DNA from 3 places in the Polymorphospora sp. A560 genome. Region 2 is predicted to be linked to each of the others. Evidence: predicted binding sites of a transcription regulator. Region 2 holds the regulator's gene; each other region holds the start of a gene.
What was found. The regulator HrcA, encoded in region 2, represses chaperone genes, less so after heat shock. The targets are predictions, from matches to a motif close to GGTTNGCACNCTCNNNNNGAGNGTGCNAACC.
Positions count from the first base shown of each region.

Region 1: groL (chaperonin GroEL) is a predicted target of HrcA. The motif match lies at 2,051-2,081, and genes of this name have one in related genera.
Region 3: QCD66_RS32790 (FmdB family zinc ribbon protein) is a predicted target of HrcA. The motif match lies at 3,462-3,492, and genes of this name have one in related genera.

Region 1 covers NZ_CP122282.1:7,444,170-7,450,969, forward strand. The annotation lists gene QCD66_RS33570 (hypothetical protein) at 1-155, shown strand, start outside; gene groL (chaperonin GroEL) at 237-1,859, opposite strand; gene QCD66_RS33580 (cold-shock protein) at 2,562-2,765, opposite strand; gene QCD66_RS33585 (serine hydrolase) at 3,019-3,954, shown strand; gene QCD66_RS33590 (GNAT family N-acetyltransferase) at 4,007-4,525, shown strand; gene paaN (phenylacetic acid degradation protein PaaN) at 4,645-6,312, opposite strand; gene QCD66_RS33600 (hypothetical protein) at 6,378-6,800, shown strand, end outside.
Region 2 covers NZ_CP122282.1:1,597,152-1,603,951, forward strand. The annotation lists gene QCD66_RS07355 (hypothetical protein) at 250-1,137, opposite strand; gene QCD66_RS07360 (enoyl-CoA hydratase-related protein) at 1,255-2,040, opposite strand; gene hemW (radical SAM family heme chaperone HemW) at 2,058-3,281, shown strand; gene QCD66_RS07370 (DUF4870 domain-containing protein) at 3,413-4,192, opposite strand; gene hrcA (heat-inducible transcriptional repressor HrcA) at 4,556-5,578, shown strand; gene dnaJ (molecular chaperone DnaJ) at 5,673-6,800, shown strand, end outside.
Region 3 covers NZ_CP122282.1:7,284,901-7,291,700, forward strand. The annotation lists gene QCD66_RS32775 (UTP--glucose-1-phosphate uridylyltransferase) at 1-370, opposite strand, end outside; gene QCD66_RS32780 (diguanylate cyclase) at 380-2,698, opposite strand; gene QCD66_RS32785 (5-formyltetrahydrofolate cyclo-ligase) at 2,783-3,412, shown strand; gene QCD66_RS32790 (FmdB family zinc ribbon protein) at 3,517-3,894, shown strand; gene QCD66_RS32795 (flagellar biosynthesis protein FlgA) at 4,099-4,632, shown strand; gene QCD66_RS32800 (hypothetical protein) at 4,717-4,914, opposite strand; gene QCD66_RS32805 (translation initiation factor 2) at 5,015-5,347, shown strand; gene QCD66_RS32810 (DUF2231 domain-containing protein) at 5,352-5,834, opposite strand; gene QCD66_RS32815 (oxygenase MpaB family protein) at 5,940-6,800, shown strand, end outside.

The DNA.
Region 1 (6,800 bases), 2.3 Mb from region 2:
TGCCCGTCGACCGGCTCGACTTCGGTGACCTGGCCGAACTGGCGGAGTACGACGATCCGCCAGCGGACGAGCCGCTGGCGCTGGTCGACGCGCCCCGACAGATGGCGCCGGAACCCACGTCACGGCGCCAGAAGCAACGCAACCAGCGGCGCTAGGCGCCGTCAGCGGCCGGGTGCCGCAGACGCCGAAGGGCGGGCCGCTCGCGCGGCCCGCCCTTCGTCACGTGGAGTCCGGACTCAGAAGTCCATCTCCCCGCCGCCCGGCGCGCCCGCCGGGGCCGGGGTCTTCTCCGGCTTGTCCGCCACCACGGCCTCCGTGGTGAGGAACAGCGCCGCGATCGAGGCGGCGTTCTGCAGCGCCGACCGGGTCACCTTGGCCGGGTCGATGATGCCGGCCTTGAGCAGGTCGACGTACTCGCCGCTGGCCGCGTTGAGGCCGTGGCCGGCCTCGATGTTGCGGACCCGCTCGACCACGACGCCGCCCTCGAGGCCGGCGTTGACCGCGATCTGGCGCAGCGGGGCGTCCAGCGCGACCTTGACGATCTGCGCACCGGTCGCCTCGTCACCAACGAGGTCCAGCTTGTCGAAGGCGGTCTTGCCGGCCTGGACCAGCGCGACGCCACCACCAGGGACGATGCCCTCTTCGACGGCGGCCTTCGCGTTGCGGACCGCGTCCTCGATGCGGTGCTTGCGCTCCTTCAGCTCGACCTCGGTGGCCGCGCCGACCTTGATCACCGCAACGCCACCGGCCAGCTTGGCCAGCCGCTCCTGCAGCTTCTCGCGGTCGTAGTCGGAGTCGCTCTTCTCGATCTCGGCGCGGATCTGGTTGACCCGGCCCTGGATCTGGTCGGCGTCACCGGCACCGTCGACGATGGTGGTCTCGTCCTTGGTCACCTGCACCTTGCGGGCGTGGCCCAGCAGGTCGATGGTGACGGCGTCGAGCTTGAGGCCGACCTCTTCGCTGATGACCCGACCACCGGTCAGGATCGCGATGTCGTTCAGCATCGCCTTGCGGCGGTCGCCGAAGCCCGGGGCCTTGACGGCGACGGACTTGAAGGTGCCACGCACCTTGTTGACGATCAGGGTGGCCAGGGCCTCGCCCTCGATGTCCTCGGCGATGATCAGCAGCGGCTTGCCCGACTGCATGATCTTCTCGAGGATCGGGAGCAGGTCCTTAACCGCCGAGATCTTGCCGTCGACGATCAGGATGTACGGGTCGTCGAGGACGGCCTCCATACGCTCCGGGTCGGTCCAGAAGTAGGGCGAGATGTAGCCCTTGTCGAAGCGCATACCCTCGGTGAGCTCGAGCTCGAGCCCGAAGGTGTTGCTCTCCTCGACGGTGATGACGCCTTCCTTGCCGACCTTGTCCATCGCCTCGGCGATGATCTCGCCGACGGTGTTGTCACCGGCGGAGATCGACGCGGTGGAGGCGATCTGCTCCTTGGTCTCGACGTCCTTGGCGAGCTTGGCCAGCTCCTCCGCCACGGCGGCGACCGCGGACTCGATGCCCCGCTTGAGGGCGATCGGGTTCGCGCCGGCCGCGACGTTGCGCAGGCCCTCGCGGACCAGCGCCTGGGCCAGGACGGTCGCCGTCGTCGTGCCGTCGCCGGCCACGTCGTCGGTCTTCTTCGCGACCTCCTTGACCAGCTCGGCGCCGATCTTCTCGTACGGGTCCTCGAGCTCGATCTCCTTGGCGATGCTCACACCATCGTTGGTGATGGTGGGGGCGCCCCACTTCTTCTCGAGCACGACGTTGCGGCCCTTGGGGCCGAGCGTCACCTTTACGGCGTCGGCGAGGGTGTTCATGCCCCGCTCGAGGCCGCGGCGCGCCTCCTCGTCGAACGCAATGATCTTGGCCATACGGCGTTGTCCTCCTGGACACTCACGGCCACCTGGGCCGGTTGGCCCGGGTGTGCCGCCTGACTACGCAGCCTCGGACGTCACTACCTGGCGACAGTGACGTCCGTTGGCCGGGCCGGATAGCCCGCGACGACCGGCCATCGCCACAGCCCCGTCTCCCGGGTCCGCACCGGTGGCCCCACCGCCCCGACCATTGGCACTCACGGTCCGCGAGTGCCAATGACCTGTTTAGCACTCCCCCCTGCCGAGTGCAAGCTCGTTGAGCTTTTCCGGGATCGCCCGCGACGGCCCCGCCACACGTCGCGCGAGGCCGACCAGGCAGCCCGCGACAGATAGACGCGCAACGATCACTCTCGGGAGCGGGCGTCGCGACACCCCGGCGCGACGACAGCCCGTCCCGGATCACGCCGATCAGGGCCCGGAAACCCGACCCGGCCGGCGAACATCGGAGACGTTCCCCCATTCAAGGGGCCGGGGCTCCCTCATTCGAGGGACCGGCACGGAAGCCGAGAACGAACCGGCGGGCCGGAGCTGCCGGAGAGCCGTACACCGATTGAGGCACGTCATGTGCCTGCTCACCGGGAAGCGGTTAGGAAAAGGACGTCCTCGGGGACAACGAAGACGCCGGCCCTCTGCTATGGAGAACCGGCGCCGAACGTTTCTTCCGAGGCCCCTCTCGGTCGCCTTGGTCGATCTCTGCCGTCAGGCGATGAGGTGCACTTTTTCGGCCTGCGGCCCCTTTTGACCCTGGGCGATCTCGAACTCCACCCGCTGCCCGTCGTCAAGTGCCTTGTAGCCGTCCATCTGGATCGCCGAGAAGTGGACGAACACGTCCTGCCCCCCGTCGACCGCGATGAAGCCGTAGCCCTTTTCGCTGTTGAACCACTTCACGGTGCCCTGTGCCACGGTGCACTTCCTCACTTCGATGCTGCCTGGCCTTTCACTCCTCCCGGCCCGGGACGTACGCCCGGAGAGGACCTGGAATCGTGATCCATGTCGGTCCCGTCGAACATGGCGGCCGAAATCGCACGCTACACGAGGTATCTCTGCCGTGCACTACCCCAAAAAGGACACGGTGAATGCGATCTTATGCACGACGGCGTCGCCGGAATGGGTTGCTCGTTTAACCAACGTGGGTCACCCCGAAACCAGCCAACCGATGGCACGTCACCGGCTACGTCGGCACCGGCGGCGCCGGCGGCACCACCTGTTCGTCGTACTCCTGCTCGCCGCCGGGCTCATCGGGGCGGAGGTCGTCCACGAGGTGATCCGGCACGGTGCGGCCGACCCCGCCCCGGCCGCCCTCGTACGCGGCCCGGACCCCGCCGCGGGCACCGAACCCGCGGCCGGCGCGACCGCCGCCCCCGACCCCGGCCCGCCGTCCCCGGACGCGGTGCGGGTGCCCGTCGAAGGGTTCCTGTCCTGGGCCTTCCTCGACCGCCGCTCCGGCCGGATCACCGGGTCCGCCAACCACACCGCGCCAAGCGACACGATGTCGATGGTGAAAGCCTGGCTCGCCGCCGACTACCTGCGGCGGCTACCGCCCGGCGAGACCCCGACGGAGGCCCGGCTGGACGCGCTGACCCGGATGATCCGCGACAGCGACAACGCGGCGGCACAGGACCTCTTCGCGGTCCTCGGGCGCCGCCGGTCGATCGAGCGGCTGGTGGAGACCTGTGGGCTGACCGACTCGGCGCCCTACCACGACGCCTGGAGCAACACGGTCGTCTCGGCGCGGGACACCGTACGGATCGGGCTCTGCCTCGCCGACGGCCGCGCGGCCGGCGACCGGTGGACGCCGTGGCTGCTCGACGAGATGCGGCGGGTGCGCGGGGTGGGTGACTTCGGGATCCGGGCCGCGTTGCCCGCCGACCTCGCCCCGCAGGTCGCGATCAAGAACGGCTGGCTGCTGCGCGACGAGGACGGCCTGTGGCACATCGCCTGCCTCGCGATCGGCCCGGACTGGGTCGTGGCCGCCCTCGCCCGCTATCCCGGCCGGCTGGGTTTCGAGTACGGCACCGGACTGTGCCGCGACGTCGGCGGCCAACTGCTGGTCGGGCGGGTCCGGGCGGCCCCTCCCCCCAACGCGCCCTGACCGGCGGCGAATCGGGTTGCCGCCGGGCCGTACCGGCGCCGACCATGCCACGATGACCGACGTGACCGCCCCACCGACCGCCGTACGCCGGCTCCGCCCGTCCGACACGGCACGGATGCGGGCGATGCGGCTCGAGATGCTGGCCGACACGCCGCTGGCCTTCCTGGAGACGCTGGCCGAGGCGGCGGCGCGGCCGCACGCCGAGTTCGCCGCCCGGGTCGCCCGGGTCTCGGCCGGCGACGACGTCGCCCAGTTCGTCGCCGAGGTGGACGGGCGTTTCGTGGCGCACGCCGGCGGCGTCGTCTCGCCGCACGAGCCGACCCTCACCGTCGTCTACGCGGTCTACGTCACACCCGAACACCGGGGCAGCGGGGTGCTGGGGGCGCTGCTGGACAGCGTCGCGCGGTGGTCGCGGATGGCCGGCCGGCCCGAGTTGATGCTCGAGGTCGTGGTCGGCAACGACCGGGCGGTACGCGCGTACGAGCGGCTGGGCTTCGTCGACACCGGGGTTCGGGTGCCGCACCCGACCATCCCGGTGCTCACCGAACTGCAGATGCGCCGCTCCGCCTAGACGTCCCGCCGCCTAGGCGTCCCGCCCATGATCCCCGTGATCAGGGAGTACGCGCCTCGGCACGCCGACGACACGCGCGTCCTGGTCCCTGATCACGGGGATCATGAGGGTCAGGCGGATCAGAGGTGGCGGCGCGACTGGACGATGCGGAACCGGCCGGCGACGTACGCCCCGTCGGTGAGGGCCGCGTTCGCCGCCGGGTTGGCCCCACTGGCGTGGAAGTCGGAGAACGCCGCGGACTGGTTGACGAAGACCTGACCGGTCAGGTTGCACGACAGGTGCACGCCGGCCTCCACCGCCGCCTCCTCGGCCGCGTCGAGCACCTTCTCGTCGGACGAGTAGACCGCCGCCGTCAGCGCGCCGTTGCGGCCGACCGTCTCGCGGAAGATGTCGAGGCTCTGCGCGGTCGAGTCGGTGGCGATGACGAACGAGATCGGCCCGAACCACTCCCGGCCGTACGTGTCGACGGCGTCGGCCGGCAGCTTCACGATCGTCGGCGTACGGACCACCGCGTCGGGGTGCGCCGGGTGGTCGACCGCCCGCGACTCCAGCACGACGTCACCGCTGACCTCGGCGAGCCGGGCCAGCACCCCGGCGTTGACGATGGCGCCGGTGAACTCGACGGCCCGGGCCGGGTCGGCGGTGAGCTTGCCGACCGCTCCGGCGATCCCGGCGGCGACCTCGTCGAAGGTCTTGTGGCCCTGGTCGGTGCTGATGCCGCCGGCCGGCACCAGGATGTTCTGCGGGGTGGTGCACATCTGTCCGCTGTAGAGGGTCAGCGAGAACCCGAGGTTGCGGCACAGCCCGGCGAAGTCGTCGGTCGAGTCGACCACGACGGTGTTGACGCCGGCCTTCTCGGTGTAGACGGTCGCCTGCCGGGCGTTGGCCTCCAGCCAGTCGCCGTACTCGGTGGAGCCGGTGAAGTCGACGATCCGGACCTCCGGGCGCAGCGCCAGCGTGGACGCGATCCTCTCGCCGGGGGCCTCGACGGCGAGCAGCACCAGGTTGGGGTCGAAGCCGGCCTCGGCGAGCACCTCGCGGGCGATCCGGACGGTGATGGCCAGCGGCAGCACCGCGCCCGGGTGCGGCTTGACGACCACCGGGTTACCGGTGGCCAGCGAGGCGAAGAGCCCGGGGTACGAGTTCCAGGTCGGGAAGGTGTTGCAGCCGATGACCAGCGCCACCCCGCGGGGTACGACGTGGAAGGTCTTGCTCATCCGCAGCGGGTCACCCTTGCCGGCGGGCTTCTCCCACTCCGCGGTGCCCGGGTGCCGGGTCATCTCGGCGTACGCGTAGGCGAGCGCTTCGAGGGCACGGTCGAGGGCGTGCGCGCCGCCGGCCTGGAACGCCATCACGAACGCCTGGCCGCTGGTGAACTGGACCGCGTTGGCGAGTTCGAAGACGTTGGCGTGCAGCCGGGCGAGGATCTCGGCACAGACGCCGACCCGGGTCTGCGCTCCGGCGTCACGCCAGGCCGGCAGCGCGGCCCGCGCGGCGGCGACCAAGGCGTCGACGTCGCCGTGCGGATAGCTGACGCCGAGGTCGACACCGAACGGGCTGGCCTCGGTGGCCACCCAGTCGACGGTGCCGGGCTGGTCGAGCGGGTACCGGTTGCCGAGCAGGGCCCGGAACGCCGCCTCGCCCTGCGCGGCGGCGTTCTCGCCGTACACCCGGGGGCTGGGTGACTCGGGATAGGCCGACCAGTAGCCGCGCTCGGCGATCGCGGTGAGCGCGCGGGCGAGGGTGTCGGCGTGCGCGGTGTACATGGGATGCGGGGTCTCCGTCATGTCAGCCATCATGCCGTAGCCGACCGTGGGTGTCGTAGGGCGTGATTCCGGCGCATCCTCTTGTCATGGGCGGGCGCTGGTCGTCGTTGCGTACGGCCGTCAACTGGGTGAACGGCTCGACGCTTGCCGGGCTGGTGGTGGCCGCGCTGGGCGGGGCCACCCGCGAGCGCGGGCCGGACGGGGTGTTCGTCGCCGGCGGCTACCGGCTGCCGGTGCCGGCGCAGCCGTGCTTCACGGTCGGGTCGGTGGTCGTGACGCGGCGGCCGGCCGGGTGGCTGCTCGATCCGCGCCGGGCCGAACTGTTCGCGCACGAGGTCCGGCACGTCGGGCAGTACGCGCTGCTCGGCCCGTTGTTCCTGCCGGCCTACCTGCTGGCGTGCGGATGGTCGTACACGCTGACCGGTTCGTACGGCTGCCGCAACGTCTTCGAGCGGCGGGCCGGGCTTTCGGCGGGCGGCTACCGGGAGTTGCCGCTGCGGCCGTGGGCG
Region 2 (6,800 bases):
TTTCGGCACAGGCTGCCGATCGTAACCCCAGGGCCGAGCGTCGACATCGGGCCGAATGGCACTGTTTCGCCGGCTCGAACCAATCTCTTACGCGAAGAAACCGTGCGATTACGTAGTGTTGTTGAGTACTGTTGGTGGTTCGGGATAAAGGACCATTTGCCGGATTGTGCGGTGACTGTAGGTCAGTAAGGCTCGCCTGTTTTGACCGGTCAGGAGTCGCCGAAGACCCTGGCGACGATTTTCGGCCGGTCAGGAGTCGCCGAAGACCTCGGCGACGACCTCGCCCGCCCCGGTCGTTCCGTCGATGCGTGACCACTCGCCCTCGTCGGCCGTCCACTCCCGGTCACCGAAGCGCACCCGCTTCACCCCGTGGTCGCCCGCGTGCGACACCAGCCAGTGCGCGTAACGCCAACCGACCCGGCTGTCGGCGGCCGACACCGTCAACCCGAGAAGCTCCGCCGGGCTCGCCGTCTGTACCTCGCCCCAGTCCAGCACCAGGCCGTTGACCAGGCCCGCCGCCGCCGCGTTGCCGCGAACCACCGGCTCCCGGGCGACCGAGCAGGCCACCGCGCCCACGGTGTTGCCCACCAGGGCACTGGCCAGCAACTGCGACTCGTCCTTCCACTGCTCGTACAACTCCGGGAAGGCCGAGCGCTGGACCGCCTGGGCGGCCTCGGTGACCCGCATCTCCTCCCAGCCGCGCACCTTCTTCAGCCCGGCGTAGAACTTCGTCGCCGCGTAACGGGGGTCACGGATCTGTTCCGGAGTGCCCCAGCCCTGGCTCGGCCGCTGCTGGAACAGCCCGATGGAGTCGCGGTCGCCGCCGGCCAGGTTCTCCAGCTTCGACTCCTGGAACGCGGTCGCCAGCGCCACCACGACCGCCTCCTCCGACATGCCCATCGTCACGCCGACCGCCGAGATGGTGGCCGCGTTGGCCATCTGCTCGGGGTTGAGGGTCAGGTTGGTCGCCGCGCCGGCGGGCAACTGGCCGGCCGGCGCGGCGACGGTGCAACTGCGGGCCGGCCGGGGCAGCGGTATGTCGATACCGAAGTCGGTCCTGCCGAGGTACACGCCAAGCCCGGCGACCGCCGCCAGTGCCACGAAACCGCCCACCGCTGCCCGAGTACGCACCGTCACCCCCTGTTGAGTCGTCGCCAAGCGTACGTCCGGTTGTGCGATATACCGCGTCCGGTGAGCGGTATGGCGCTATCCGGGGAGTCCCGCCGGGCGGCCGGGTGGTGCCTCGCAACCCATTCAGGTCTGTGGAAGCCAGGAAGGCGGACGCTTTTCCCGGAAGGCGGCCACCCCCTCGCGCCCCTCTTCGGACAGGAAATAGCCGGTCGACAGTGCGGAAAGTTCCGCAACCTCATTACGGACGGTAGTCGCCTCGCGGCGCCGGAGCAGCTCTTTCGCACCGGCGAGGGCCCGGGGCGCGCCGCGGACCAGGGCCGCGCAGTACTCGCCGACCACCTCGTCGAGAGTGTCCGCCGGCACCGCCGCGGTCACCAGCCCCACCTCGGCGGCCCGTCGCCCGTCGAAGGTCTCACCGGTCAGGTACAACTCGGCGGCCGCGCGCGGCGCCAGCCGGGGCAGCACGGTCGCCGAGATCACCGCCGGGACCACCCCGATCCGCACCTCGGTGAACGCGAACGTCGCCGTGTCCGCGCAGACCGCGATGTCGGCCGCCGCCACCAGCCCCAGGCCGCCCGCCCGTGCCGCGCCACCGACCCGGGCCACCACCGGCTTCGGGCACTCCCACAACGCCGCCAGCACGTCACCCAGCATTCCGGCCGGGACCGTGCCGCTGGCGTACGCGGCGGCGGTCTCCTTCAGGTCGGCGCCGGAGCAGAAGACCGGGCCGGTGTGCGAGAGCACCACCACCCGGACCGTGTCGTCGGCCACGGCCGCGTCGAGCGCCCGGAGCAGTTCGGTCATCAGCGGGGTGGACAGCGCGTTGCGGTTGGGCGGGCTGTCCAGCGTCAGCATCGTCACCCCGGCCCGGGTGGTGACCCGGACGAGGGCGTCGTCGGCAGTAGGCATGCGGGCACACTAGTCGCATGCCAGGCGAACTTCCCGATGGACAACCCGTGCCCGCCGACGGGTCGCTGCCGCCCGCCGCCCTCGCCGCGGTCGGCCGCCAGGGGTTCGGCGTGTACGTGCACGTCCCCTTCTGCGCCAGCCGGTGCGGCTACTGCGACTTCAACACGTACACGGCGCAGGAACTGGGCGGCGGGGTGCGCCGGGAGACGTACGCCGACAGCGTGCTGGCCGAGCTGGACCTCGCCGCCCGGGTGCTCGGCGACAACCCGCCGCCCCGGGTCGACACCGTCTTCGTCGGCGGCGGCACCCCCACCCTGCTGCCCGCCGACGACCTGGCCCGGATCCTGGAGCGGATCGACGCCACCTGGGGCCTCGCGCCGGACGCCGAGGTCACCACCGAGGCCAACCCGGAGTCGGTGACCCCGGAGTCGCTCAAGACGCTGCGGGCCGCCGGCTACACCCGGATCTCGCTGGGCATGCAGTCGGCCGCCCCCGGCGTGCTCGCGGTGCTCGACCGCCGGCACACCGCCGGCCGGGCCACCGCCGCCGCCGCCGAGGCCCGCGACGCCGGCTTCGACCACGTCAACCTCGACCTGATCTACGGCACGCCGGGGGAGAGCGCCGACGACTTCGCCGCGTCGCTGGCGGCCGTGGTGGCCGCCGGGGTCGACCACGTGAGCGCGTACGCGCTGATCGTGGAGGACGGCACCCGGCTGGCCGCCCGGATGGGGCGCGGCGAGCTGCCGTACCCGTCGGACGACGTGGCGGCCGACCGCTACCTGGCCGCCGAGGCCGCCCTCGGCGCGGCCGGGTTCTCCTGGTACGAGGTGTCGAACTGGGCGACGTCGCCGGACGCCCGCTGCCGGCACAACCTGCTCTACTGGACCGGCGGCGACTGGTGGGGGCTCGGACCGGGGGCGCACAGCCACGTCGGCGGGGTGCGCTGGTGGAACGTCAAGCACCCGTCGGCGTACGCGGCCCGGCTGGCCGGCGGTGCCTCGCCCGGTCAGGGACGCGAGGTGCTTTCCGGCACCGACCGGCACACCGAGGACGTGATGTTGCGGCTCCGGCTGGCGACCGGCCTGCCGCTGCCGGTGCTCGACGACGCCGGACGGGTCGCGGCGCGGCGGGCGCTCGCCGACGGGCTGCTGGACGGGGCCGCGTACGACGCCGGTCGGGCGGTGCTGACCCTGCGTGGCCGGCTGCTGGCCGACGCGGTCGTACGCGACCTCCTGCCCTGAGGACGGCCGGCCTCGTCCTGAGGGTAAGGCCGGCACCGAGCGGACGCGGAGGCCGACGGACCCGACTCGACGACGGGCTGGCACGACGACAGGCCCGGCACGCGTGCCGGGCCTGTCGTGGGAGTGCGGGGTTACTTGATCCAGTTCGGCGACATCGGGTACTTGTAGAGCTGCCCCTCGTTGGCCTTCATACCGCCCAGGATCCCGAAGATGATCTGGATCGCGAAGACGACCACGCTCGGGATGAAGAACAGGCACCAGCTCACGAAGAGCAGCAGGAAGGCGATCCCCGACCAGAGCACCTGGAAGTTGAGCGCGGCCAGCGCGTGCGCGCGCACCGCCGGCGACTGCTGGCCCTTGGCCAGGTATGAGATCAACGGGCCGACGAAGCCCAGCGGGCCGAAGCTGATCAGCGCGCCGACCGCGCCGCCGAAGTGGGCGATCAGCGCCCACGTCTTCTCGTCGCTGTTGGCGTAGCCGGCCGGGGCCGGGCCGCCGCCGTAGTAGCCACCACCCTGGGGCGGGTAGCCACCACCCTGCGGGGGGTAGCCGCCACCCTGGGGCGGGTATCCGCCACCGGGCGGCGGGTAGCCCTGGCCGGGTGGCGGGTAGCCGCCCGCGCCGGAACTGGGCGGCGGGTAGCCGCCCGCGCCGGACGAGGGCGGCGGGTAGCCGCCGGCTCCGGAACCCGGCGGCGGGTAGGCGCCGCCGCCGGAGGCGGGAGCGTCGTACTGCGGGTTGTTCTGCTTCGACAGGTCGGGCGCGCCGTGCTGCTGGCCGCCGGCCGGCGGGAAGCCGGGGGAGGGCGCCTCGCCCGGCACTGAGTAGGACCCGGGCGTCAGAGGAGCCGTGGGGTCCGGCGGAACCGAGCCGGGATTGCCGTCTCCCGGAGGGCGAGGTGGTTCAGTCATGAGGCCACGGTAGGGGGCGGCATCAACCAACGCCACACGACACCCTGGCCACTCCCGGCGGGCCGGGCGCCACTTCTGGACCGGCTCGCCGTTGAGCTGTTGTCACGGCGTGGTGACCCGGTGGCGGACAGGCTGGCCGGCGAACTGTGTTCCGGGGTGGAATTCCGGCCGACTGTCTGGAATACGGCTTTCGTACCTGATATCGATCATCGCCTGGCCAGGGTTGGCGTCGTAGACTGGCACTCATCCCGGTCGAGTGCCAGCATGTCGAGGGTCGGCATGGCGGATGTCATGCGTGCGGCACGGCCCGGCGGTCACCCGCCACGCACCGGGGCCGGCACGACCGGGGGCAGGGAGGTGGAGATGGGACTCGACGACCGCAAGCTCGACGTCCTGCGGGCGATTGTCGAGGACTACGTCGCCACGCAGGAGCCGGTCGGCAGCAAGGCGCTGGTCGAGCGGCACCAGCTCGGCGTCTCGCCGGCGACCGTACGCAACGACATGGCGGTGCTGGAGGAAGAGGGCTACATCCGCCAGCCGCACACCAGTGCCGGCCGGGTGCCGACCGACCGGGGCTACCGGCTCTTCGTCGACCGCCTCTCCCGTGTGAAGCCGCTGACCCCGGCCGAGCGGCGGGCCATCGAGCGGTTCCTGGTCGGCGCGGTCGACCTCGACGACGTCGTGCACCGGACCGTACGGCTGCTCGCCCAGCTCACCCGGCAGGTCGCCGTCGTGCAGTACCCGAGCCTGGCCCGTTCGTCGGTCCGCCACCTGGAGTTGGTGCCGATCTCGACCACCCGGCTGATGCTGGTCATGATCGCCGACACCGGCCGGGTCGAGCAGCGGCTGGTCGAGCTGCCCGGTCCGGTGGCCGCCGACGACGTCACCGACCTGCGCCGCCGGGTCAACGAGAAGCTCTGCGGTGAGAAACTCGCCGACACCCCGCCGCTGGTGCAGGCCCTGGTCGAAGAGGTGCCGCAGACCGTACGTCCGGCGATGACGACGCTGTCGACGGTGCTGCTGGAGACCCTCGTCGAGCGGCACGAGGAGCGCATCGCGCTCGCCGGCACCGCCAACCTGACGCGCGGCGGGCTGCTCGACTTCCAGGGGTCGCTGCGGCCGATCCTCGAGGCGCTTGAAGAGGAGGTCATCCTTCTCAAGCTCATCGGCGAGGTCGAGCCCAGCACCCTGCGGGTCCGGATCGGCGACGAGAACGAGATCGACAACCTGCGGGCCGCCTCCGTGGTCAGCACCGGCTACGGCCCGGGAGCCACCATCGTCGGTGGGCTGGGCGTGCTCGGGCCGACCCGGATGGACTACCCCGGCACCATCGCCACGGTGCGCGCCGTGGCACGCTACGTAGGCGACCTGTTGGCGCAGAACTGAGACCGACGCACGGCGGCGGCGCAGACTCGGGCGGCGCGGCAGCACCAGCGATCAGGCCGGCAAACGCGAGACCGATATGAGGACACCAGACGCAGTGGCCAAGGACTACTACGGGATTCTCGGCGTCAGCCGGGAAGCCTCTGACGACGAGATCAAGCGGGCCTACCGGAAACTGGCCCGCCAATACCATCCGGACGTCAACCCGGACCCCGAAGCGCACGAGAAGTTCAAGGACATCAACGCGGCGTACGAGGTCCTCTCCGACGACCGGAAGCGGCAGATCGTCGACCTCGGTGGCGACCCGCTCGCCCCGGGCGGAGGCGGGGCCGGCGGTGGCGCCGGGGCCGGCCCGTTCGTGGGCTTCCAGGACATCATGGACGCCTTCTTCGGCGCGGCCGGCGGCACCCGCGGCCCGCGGCCGCGCACCCGGCCGGGTGCCGACGCCATCCTGCGGCTCGAACTCGACCTGGTGGAGACCGCCTTCGGCGTCGAGGCGCCGATCACCGTCGACACCGCCGTGCTCTGCACCACGTGCAGCGGCGCCGGCACGGCCGCCGGCACCCACCTCGCCACCTGCGAGGCGTGCGGCGGCCGGGGCGAGGTGCAGTCGGTGCAGCGGACCTTCCTCGGCCAGGTCGTCTCGGCCCGGCCCTGCACGGCCTGCCAGGGCTACGGCACCGTCATCCCGCACCCGTGCGGCACGTGTGCCGGCGAGGGCCGGGTCCGCACCCGCCGGTCGCTCACCGTCAAGATCCCGGCGGGGGTCGAGGACGGCATGCGGATCCGGCTGGCCCAGCAGGGCGAGGTCGGCCCCGGTGGCGGCACGCCCGGCGACCTCTACGTCGAGATCCACGAGCGGGTCCACGACGTCTACTCCCGCAAGGGCGACGACCTGCACTGCCGGGTCACCGTCCCGATGACGGCGGCGGCGCTGGGCACCCGGCTGACCATCAAGACGCTGGACAGCGAGGAGCCGGTCGACGTCAAGGCCGGCACCCAGCCCGGTTCGACGATGCGGCTGCGGGCGCGGGGCGTACCGCACCTGCGGGGCACCGGCCGTGGCGATCTCTACGTGCATCTCGACGTACGGACCCCGACCAAGCTCGACGCCGAGCAGGAGCGGATGCTGCGCGACTTCGCCAAGACCCGGGGCGAGGAGGTGGCCGAACTCAGCAAGCAGGGCGGCTTCTTCTCCCGGATGCGCGACGCCTTCAACGGGCAC
Region 3 (6,800 bases), 2.5 Mb from region 2:
GCGGCTCGTGCTGGCGGGTGGTGAAGATCTCGGCCAGCTCGCTCGGCCGGCGTACGGCCTCCAGCCTCTTCTTGTCGCCCTTCTCGGCCAGCCGGGATTCCAGGTAGGGCTGGCGGTCGAAGTGGTCCACCATCGATGTCTTGCCCCGACCGGTGACCAGCAGTACGTCCTCGATGCCGGCCGCGGCGGCCTCCTCGACGATGTACTGCAGGACCGGCCGGTCGACGACCGGCAGGAGTTCCTTGGGCACGACCTTGGTCGCCGGCAGGAATCGGGTCGCGAGTCCGGCAGCCGGGATGACGGCCTTCACCGCCCGCCGTCCGGTCGCTGGACTGGTGGTCGTTCCTGGGTTGGCTGCACGCTCCGACATTCCGCGAGACTATCGGCCGCGGCTCTGTCGTGGCGGTTGTGGCCCGGATGACGCGCCGCCCGGCCCATCGGCGGACCGTCCACCCGCGTGGGGGACGCCGTCGTCCGGTGGCCGCGGGCCGACCGAACCAGCGATTTTCCCCGGTTCCGGTCGCGGGCCCGTCGACGCGACCCGGTGGGTGTCGCGTCCGGCCGCCTTGGCCGCGTAGAGCGCCTCGTCGGCGGCGTCGAGCACCTGGTCGCCGGTCGCGCCGTGGTCGGGGTATACGGCGATTCCGATGGAGACGGTCACCGGGATGCTGGTCGGCGGGGCGCCCAGGTGCGGTTCGATCGGGACCGGTACGTCGCGTACGGCGGCCGCCAGCCGCTGGGCGACGATGGCCCCGCCGGCCGCGTCGGTCTCCGGCAGCAGCACGACGAACTCCTCGCCGCCCTGCCGGAAGGCTAGGTCGACCTCCCGGATCTCGGCCCGCAGCCGGCGGGCGAACTCGGCCAGGACGGTGTCGCCGGCCGCGTGCCCGTGAGTGTCGTTGACGTGCTTGAAGCGGTCGAGGTCGAGGGCGAGGACGGTGAGCATGCGCCCGAAGCGGTTGGCTCGTTCGACCTCGCGCCGGATCGACTCCTTCAGGTAGCGGTAGTTCCACAGCCCGGTCAGCGGGTCGGTGAGCGAGAGCCGCTGGGCCTCCTCGTGCACCCGTACGTTGTCGACGGCGACGGCCGCCTGGCCGGCGAACGTGCGCAGCGTGACCAGGTCGGTGTCGTCGAACTCGTCGGAGCCGAGCCGGTCGTAGAGGGCGAGGACGCCGAGCGCGGTCGGCAGCGTCGGCGGCCACAGCCCGCCGGGCAGTCGCCCGGCGGGAACCCCGGTGGCCGGGGCGTCGGTGGCCGGCCCGGGTGCCGAGAAGGGTACGGCCACGTAGGTGCGGCAGCGCGGCTCGTGCGTCGACAGGTGTGGCCCGTCGCGGTCGACGCGGCCGCGGCGCGGCTCGCCGGTGGCGGCGACGGCGCCGAGCAGGCCGCTGCCGAGCGACACCCGCAGGGCCGCCGGGTCGTGGTCGGGCCGGCCGGGCCGGTCCTGGAGCGCGACGGCGACACCGACGACGGCCCCGTTGGTGCGGACGCCGGCCTTGCCGGCGCCGGCCTTCGCGGCGCCGGGCCGGGCGGTGAGGCCGACCGGCCAGCGTTCGTCGAGTCCCTCGGCGCACTGGCCGACCAGGAGTCCGCTGGCCGGGTCGAGCAGGAGCACCACGCCGGCCCGGGCGCCGGTCGCGGCGAGCGCGGTCTGGAGGATCACCTGGAGGATCCGTTGCAGGTCGTGGGTGCTGGACAGGGTGTCGCCGAGCACCGCCAGGTGTCCCCGGAGCTGGTCGCGGCTGGCGGTCAGGGCCTGGACGTACGACTGCGTCTCGCGGGTCATCCGGTTGAACGTGGTGGCCAGCCGGCCCACCTCGTCGTGCCCGTGCACCGGCACCCGGGCGGCGAGGTCGCCGTCGGCGACCCGGTCGGCGGCGCGGGCCAGTTCGGCGAGCGGCCGGGTGGTCGAGCGGGCCAGCCACCAGGCGGCGACGACGGCGGCGAACCCGGCGGCCAGGACCGCGCCGATCAGCACCACGTAGAGGCCCTGCGGCTGTCCCCGGGGCACGGAGAGCGCCAGCGGTAGCGGCTGGCCCGGTGACGGGTTGATCCGGCGGACGTACCGGCCGGTGCCGGTCTCGGCGATGGCGTCGCCCTCGGCGCGTGCCGCCGCGTCGAGGACCGCGTCGACGCCGGTCGCCGGCTCGGTGGTGTGCCGTACGGTCGGGGCCGCGACGCCCGGCAGGAGGGTGACGCCGGTGCCGGTCGCGGCGGCCAGCCGGGAGAGGAAGGCGTGGTCGAGGACCTGGGTGACGACCACCTCGCCGATCAGGGCGCCGCTCTCGGCGCGCATCTCGACGCGTACGGCGATCGCCTCGTAGTCGGCGTCCGGGGCGGTCTGCGCGGCGCAGTCGGCCCACGGCTGGGGTGGGTTGCCGGCGGTGGCGAAGGCGGCGCGGCCGTCGGCGTCGCTGATCAGGACCGCCGAAACCAGCCCGCGGGCGACCAGTTGGCTCGCGGTCCCGGCCCGGCGGGCCGGGTCGGCGGGTACGGCCACCGCGTCGGCCGCGGCGTGCATCTGCTGGCAGAGGGCGCTGACCGAGGTGCGTACGGTGGCGGCGGCGGTGTCCAGCCGGTCGACGGTACGTTCGTAGCTCACCGCGGCGACGGTCGTACCGACGAAGACGGCGCCGAGCAGCACGGGACCGAGGACGACCGCGAGGAAGGCGGTCGTCAACCGTCCACGCAGCGTCACTCTTCCCCCCGGAGGTTCCGCACCCGTTGGTGCGATGCTGACACAGACGGACCTTTCAGTTACGGCCTGTTGCAGGAGCGGTCGATGTCGGATTTGTCGAATGGAGCGAACGCGGCGCGCCGCCACAAGACGGACATCCGTATCAACGTCCTGGCCCGCCGTCGGTCACTGCCGGCGGCGCTCCGATCGGCCGCCGCCGGCCGCGTGCAGGCTGGCCTGGCCGACCTGGTACGGCGGCATCGGCCACGGACGGTGACCGCCTACGTGCCAGTCGGTTCCGAGCCCGGCGGACCCGACCTGCCGGAAGCCCTGCTGGCGATGCTCGCCGCCGGTGGCGCGCCGGGGTCGAGGCTGCTGCTGCCGGTGCTGTGCCCGGATCTCGACCTCGACTGGGCGGAGTACGCCGGTTCGGAGCCGCTGGTGGCCGCCGGGCGCGGATTGCGCGAGCCGGCCGGGCCGCGCCTCGGGCCGGCCGCCGTCGGCGCCGCGGACCTGGTGGTGGTGCCGGCGGTGGCGGTGGACCGGCGGGGGCTCCGGCTGGGCCGCGGCGGCGGCTCGTACGACCGCGCGCTCGCCCGCGTCGCCCCGGCGACCCTGACCGTGGCGCTGCTGCACGACGGCGAACTGCTGGACGCCGTACCGGCCGAGGAGCACGACCGTCCGGTCCACGCGGTGATCACTCCCAGCGGCGTACGGCGGCTCCCGGCCGGCTGAGTGTCGCGCCCCACACTCCCGCTGGACGAATCCGGTGCGGATAGCGCACCATTGGCACTCGAACGCGTCGAGTGCCAACCGATGATCATGATCCGGAGGAGACAGTGCCCACGTACCAGTACGCCTGCACCGCGTGCGGCCACCAGCTCGAGGCGGTGCAGTCGTTCGCCGACGAGCCGCTGACCGAGTGCCCGGCCTGTGAGGGGCGGCTGCGCAAGCTCTTCAACTCGGTGGGCATCGTCTTCAAGGGTTCCGGGTTCTACCGCACCGACTCCCGGTCCGGCTCGTCGGAGTCGGCCACCAGCGGCAAGCCGGCCAAGGCGGAGTCGTCCGGTTCCTCGGGCTCCGGGTCGAACGGCTCCGGCGGCAAGGACTCGGCCGGCTCCGGGTCGAAGGAGAAGCCGGCGTCGAGCGGCACCGCCTCCAGCGGCTCCAGCTCCTCTTCCGGCGGCTCGTCGTCGGCCGGCAAGGCCGCCACGTAGCGGCTCGGCCGAAGCGGCACCCGCCGGCTCGGGCATAACAGATCGACCCGGCCGACGGGGGTTGTCCACAGGAAGCCCCGTCGTCCACAGGCGGACGGCTCGGTCCAACGGGACCGGGCCGTCGGCGTCTAGCGTCCCTGCCGACCGGCGGCCCACGGTCCCCCACCGCCAGCCGTCCGAAGCCGGTCGGAGGGAGGCACCCCGATGTTCCGTCGCACCCGGTCCGGCGACGCCGACGGCGCGCTCACACCGGTCCGCTGGCCAGGCCGGCCCCGTCCGGCCACCGTGCTGCGGGCCGCCCTGGTCGCCGTCCTGCTGGCGCTGGCCGCCGCGGTGTTGACCGCGCGGGCCGACCCCGACCGCACGGCCGCCTGCGGCCCCCCGATCGCCGCAGACCCGACCGGACCACCATCCGGCGGGTCTTTCCCCGCCCCGGACGCCCCACCGGGCCGGCTCGCGGTGCCCGCCGGATCGGTCGGGGTACCGGTACGGCCCGCCGAACCCGCCGCTCTCGCCGTCGTACGCCCCGGCAGCCGGATCGACCTGCTGGCGCTACCGGCCGGCGCCGGGGCACAGCCGGCGCCGGAACCGCTCCGGCTGGCCACCGGGGCGCTCGTGCTCGACGTCGTGGCGGTCGACGGCGCTACCGCCCTCTACCTGGCGCTCACTCCGGACCAGGCGAACCGCACGCTCGGTATGCCCGAGACGACCCGCTTCGGGGTCGTCGTGCCACCCTGATCGACCGGATCCGGCCCGGCTCAGTCCCGATATCGACCGGCCCCTGGCCGACTCAGTCCCAATATCGACCGGCCCCTGGCCGGCTCAGTCCCAGTAGTGCGGCGGGCGCTCGGCCAGCAGCCGGTCGTCGTTCGATCCGGGCCGCTCGCCCCAGCCCCGGTCGGTGTCGTCCGCGGTCTGCTCCGGCAACACCACCAGCTCGTCCTCGCCGAACTCGACCGTCCGGTCGTCGGCGTCGATCCGTACCCGCGCCGGCTCGGTCGCCGCCGCCCCGTCCGCCATACGTGCCGATCTGTCCACGGCAGAAAGCGTACCCAGCCACGGGCCGGCACACCGAACGTCAGCGGGTCCCGACGGCGACCGGTTGGTAGCGTCAGTCGGCGTGACGACGCCCAGCGGTGACCCGACCGACCACGAGTACTGGCGCCGCCCCGCCGACCTCGAACCGGGCCAGCCGGCCCCACGGCCCGCCGCGCCGGCCGCCCCCGAGACGCCCGGCTACCAGGGGCCGCCGCCGACCACCCCGGCCACGACCGGCTGGCGGCCACCCACCGTCGTCAACCCGATGGCACCACGCCAGCTCCCGTCGCAGGACCAGGATTCGATCGACGCCGACGAGCGCGGCGCCCGCACGCTCACCTACGGCATCGCGATGGTCGGCGGCGCCGTACTGGTCATCGTCATCTGTCTGCTCTGCTCACGGGTGCTGTTCTGAGCCGTCAGACGACGCCGCTCCAGACCGCCTGCGCACCGGTCTCCCCGGTCAGGTAGACGTAGATCATCGTCACCACACCGAGGATCGTGACCAGCACCGCGAGAACGGTGGGCACCCATGCCGGCACGTGGGGCCCACGCTCGCCGCGGGTGGTGAGGAACACCAGCGCCCCGGTCGCGATCGCCAGCGCCAGCGAGAACCAGAAGGTCAGGTCGCCGTACGCCTGGTGCTCGTTGACCTTGTCGAGAATCTCCTGGCCGTAGCCCGCCGTGATCAGGCGTTCCTCCAGCGCCTCGCCGGAGATCTTCGAGAACAGCGCCGACACCGGTGCGGCCACGGCCAGCAGCACGGCCGCCCAACCGATGCGGGTGCGTGCCCTCGGCACGAACCCGTAGACGATCCCGACGACGGCCAGCAGCGGCACGAAGACCACGGCCGCGTGCACGAGCAACGGGTGGGCCGGCAGGCCCATGAACTCATCGAACACGGACGCCTCCTGGGGGCGGATACGACGTGACCCTTCGACGTTCTACACGATGCGACGGGGTCCGACGGTTCACCGCGTCGGCGCGGCCGTGGCAGTCTTGGTCGCATGGCTGCCACCGATCCCAGCGACGACGACCTCGGCCTGTTCGGTCCGGGTTCGGTGACCTGGCGGGTACACCAGGAGCCGGTGCTGCTCGTCGCCGGGCTGCGTTCGCTCTACCTCCAGGCGCTGCACCCCCGGGCGGTGGCCGGGGTCGCCCAGAACTCGAGTTACCAGAGCGACCCCTGGGGGCGGCTGGTCCGCACCGCCACCTACGTCGCCACCGTCGTCTACGGCAGCAGCACCCAGGTGCGGGACGCCGGCCGGCGGCTGCGCGGCCTGCACGCCCGGATGCGGGCGGTCGACCCGGCCACCGGGGAGACCTTCCGGATCGACGAACCCGACCTGCTGCGCTGGGTGCACGTGACCGAGGTCGAGTCGTTCGTGACCACGGCACGCCGGGCCGGTGCCGCGCTGACCGACGACGACGTCGACGCCTACTACACCGAACAGCTGCTCGCCGCCGAACTCGTCGGCCTCGACCCGGCGACCGTGCCCGGCACCGCCGCACAGGTCGCCGACTACTACCGGCAGGTACGCCCCGAACTGCGCCTGACCAGGGACAGTGCCGAGACGATGGTGTTCCTCACCGCCCCGCCGATGCCGCCGCTGCCGTGGAAGATGGGTCTGCCGCTGCGGTTGGCGGTCGAGCTGGGGCCGCCCCGGTGGGCATACCTCGGGCTCGCCGGGACCGCGATCGGGCTGCTTCCCGCGTGGGCCCGCCGGCTGTACGGCGGGCTCGGCCTGCCGACCACCGACCTGTCGGCCGACCTTTCGGTGCGCGGCCTGCGGCTGGCGCTGAGCGCGATCCCGCGCCGTTACGTCGAGGGTCCGATCTACCAGGCCGCGATGGCCCGGGCCGCCCGG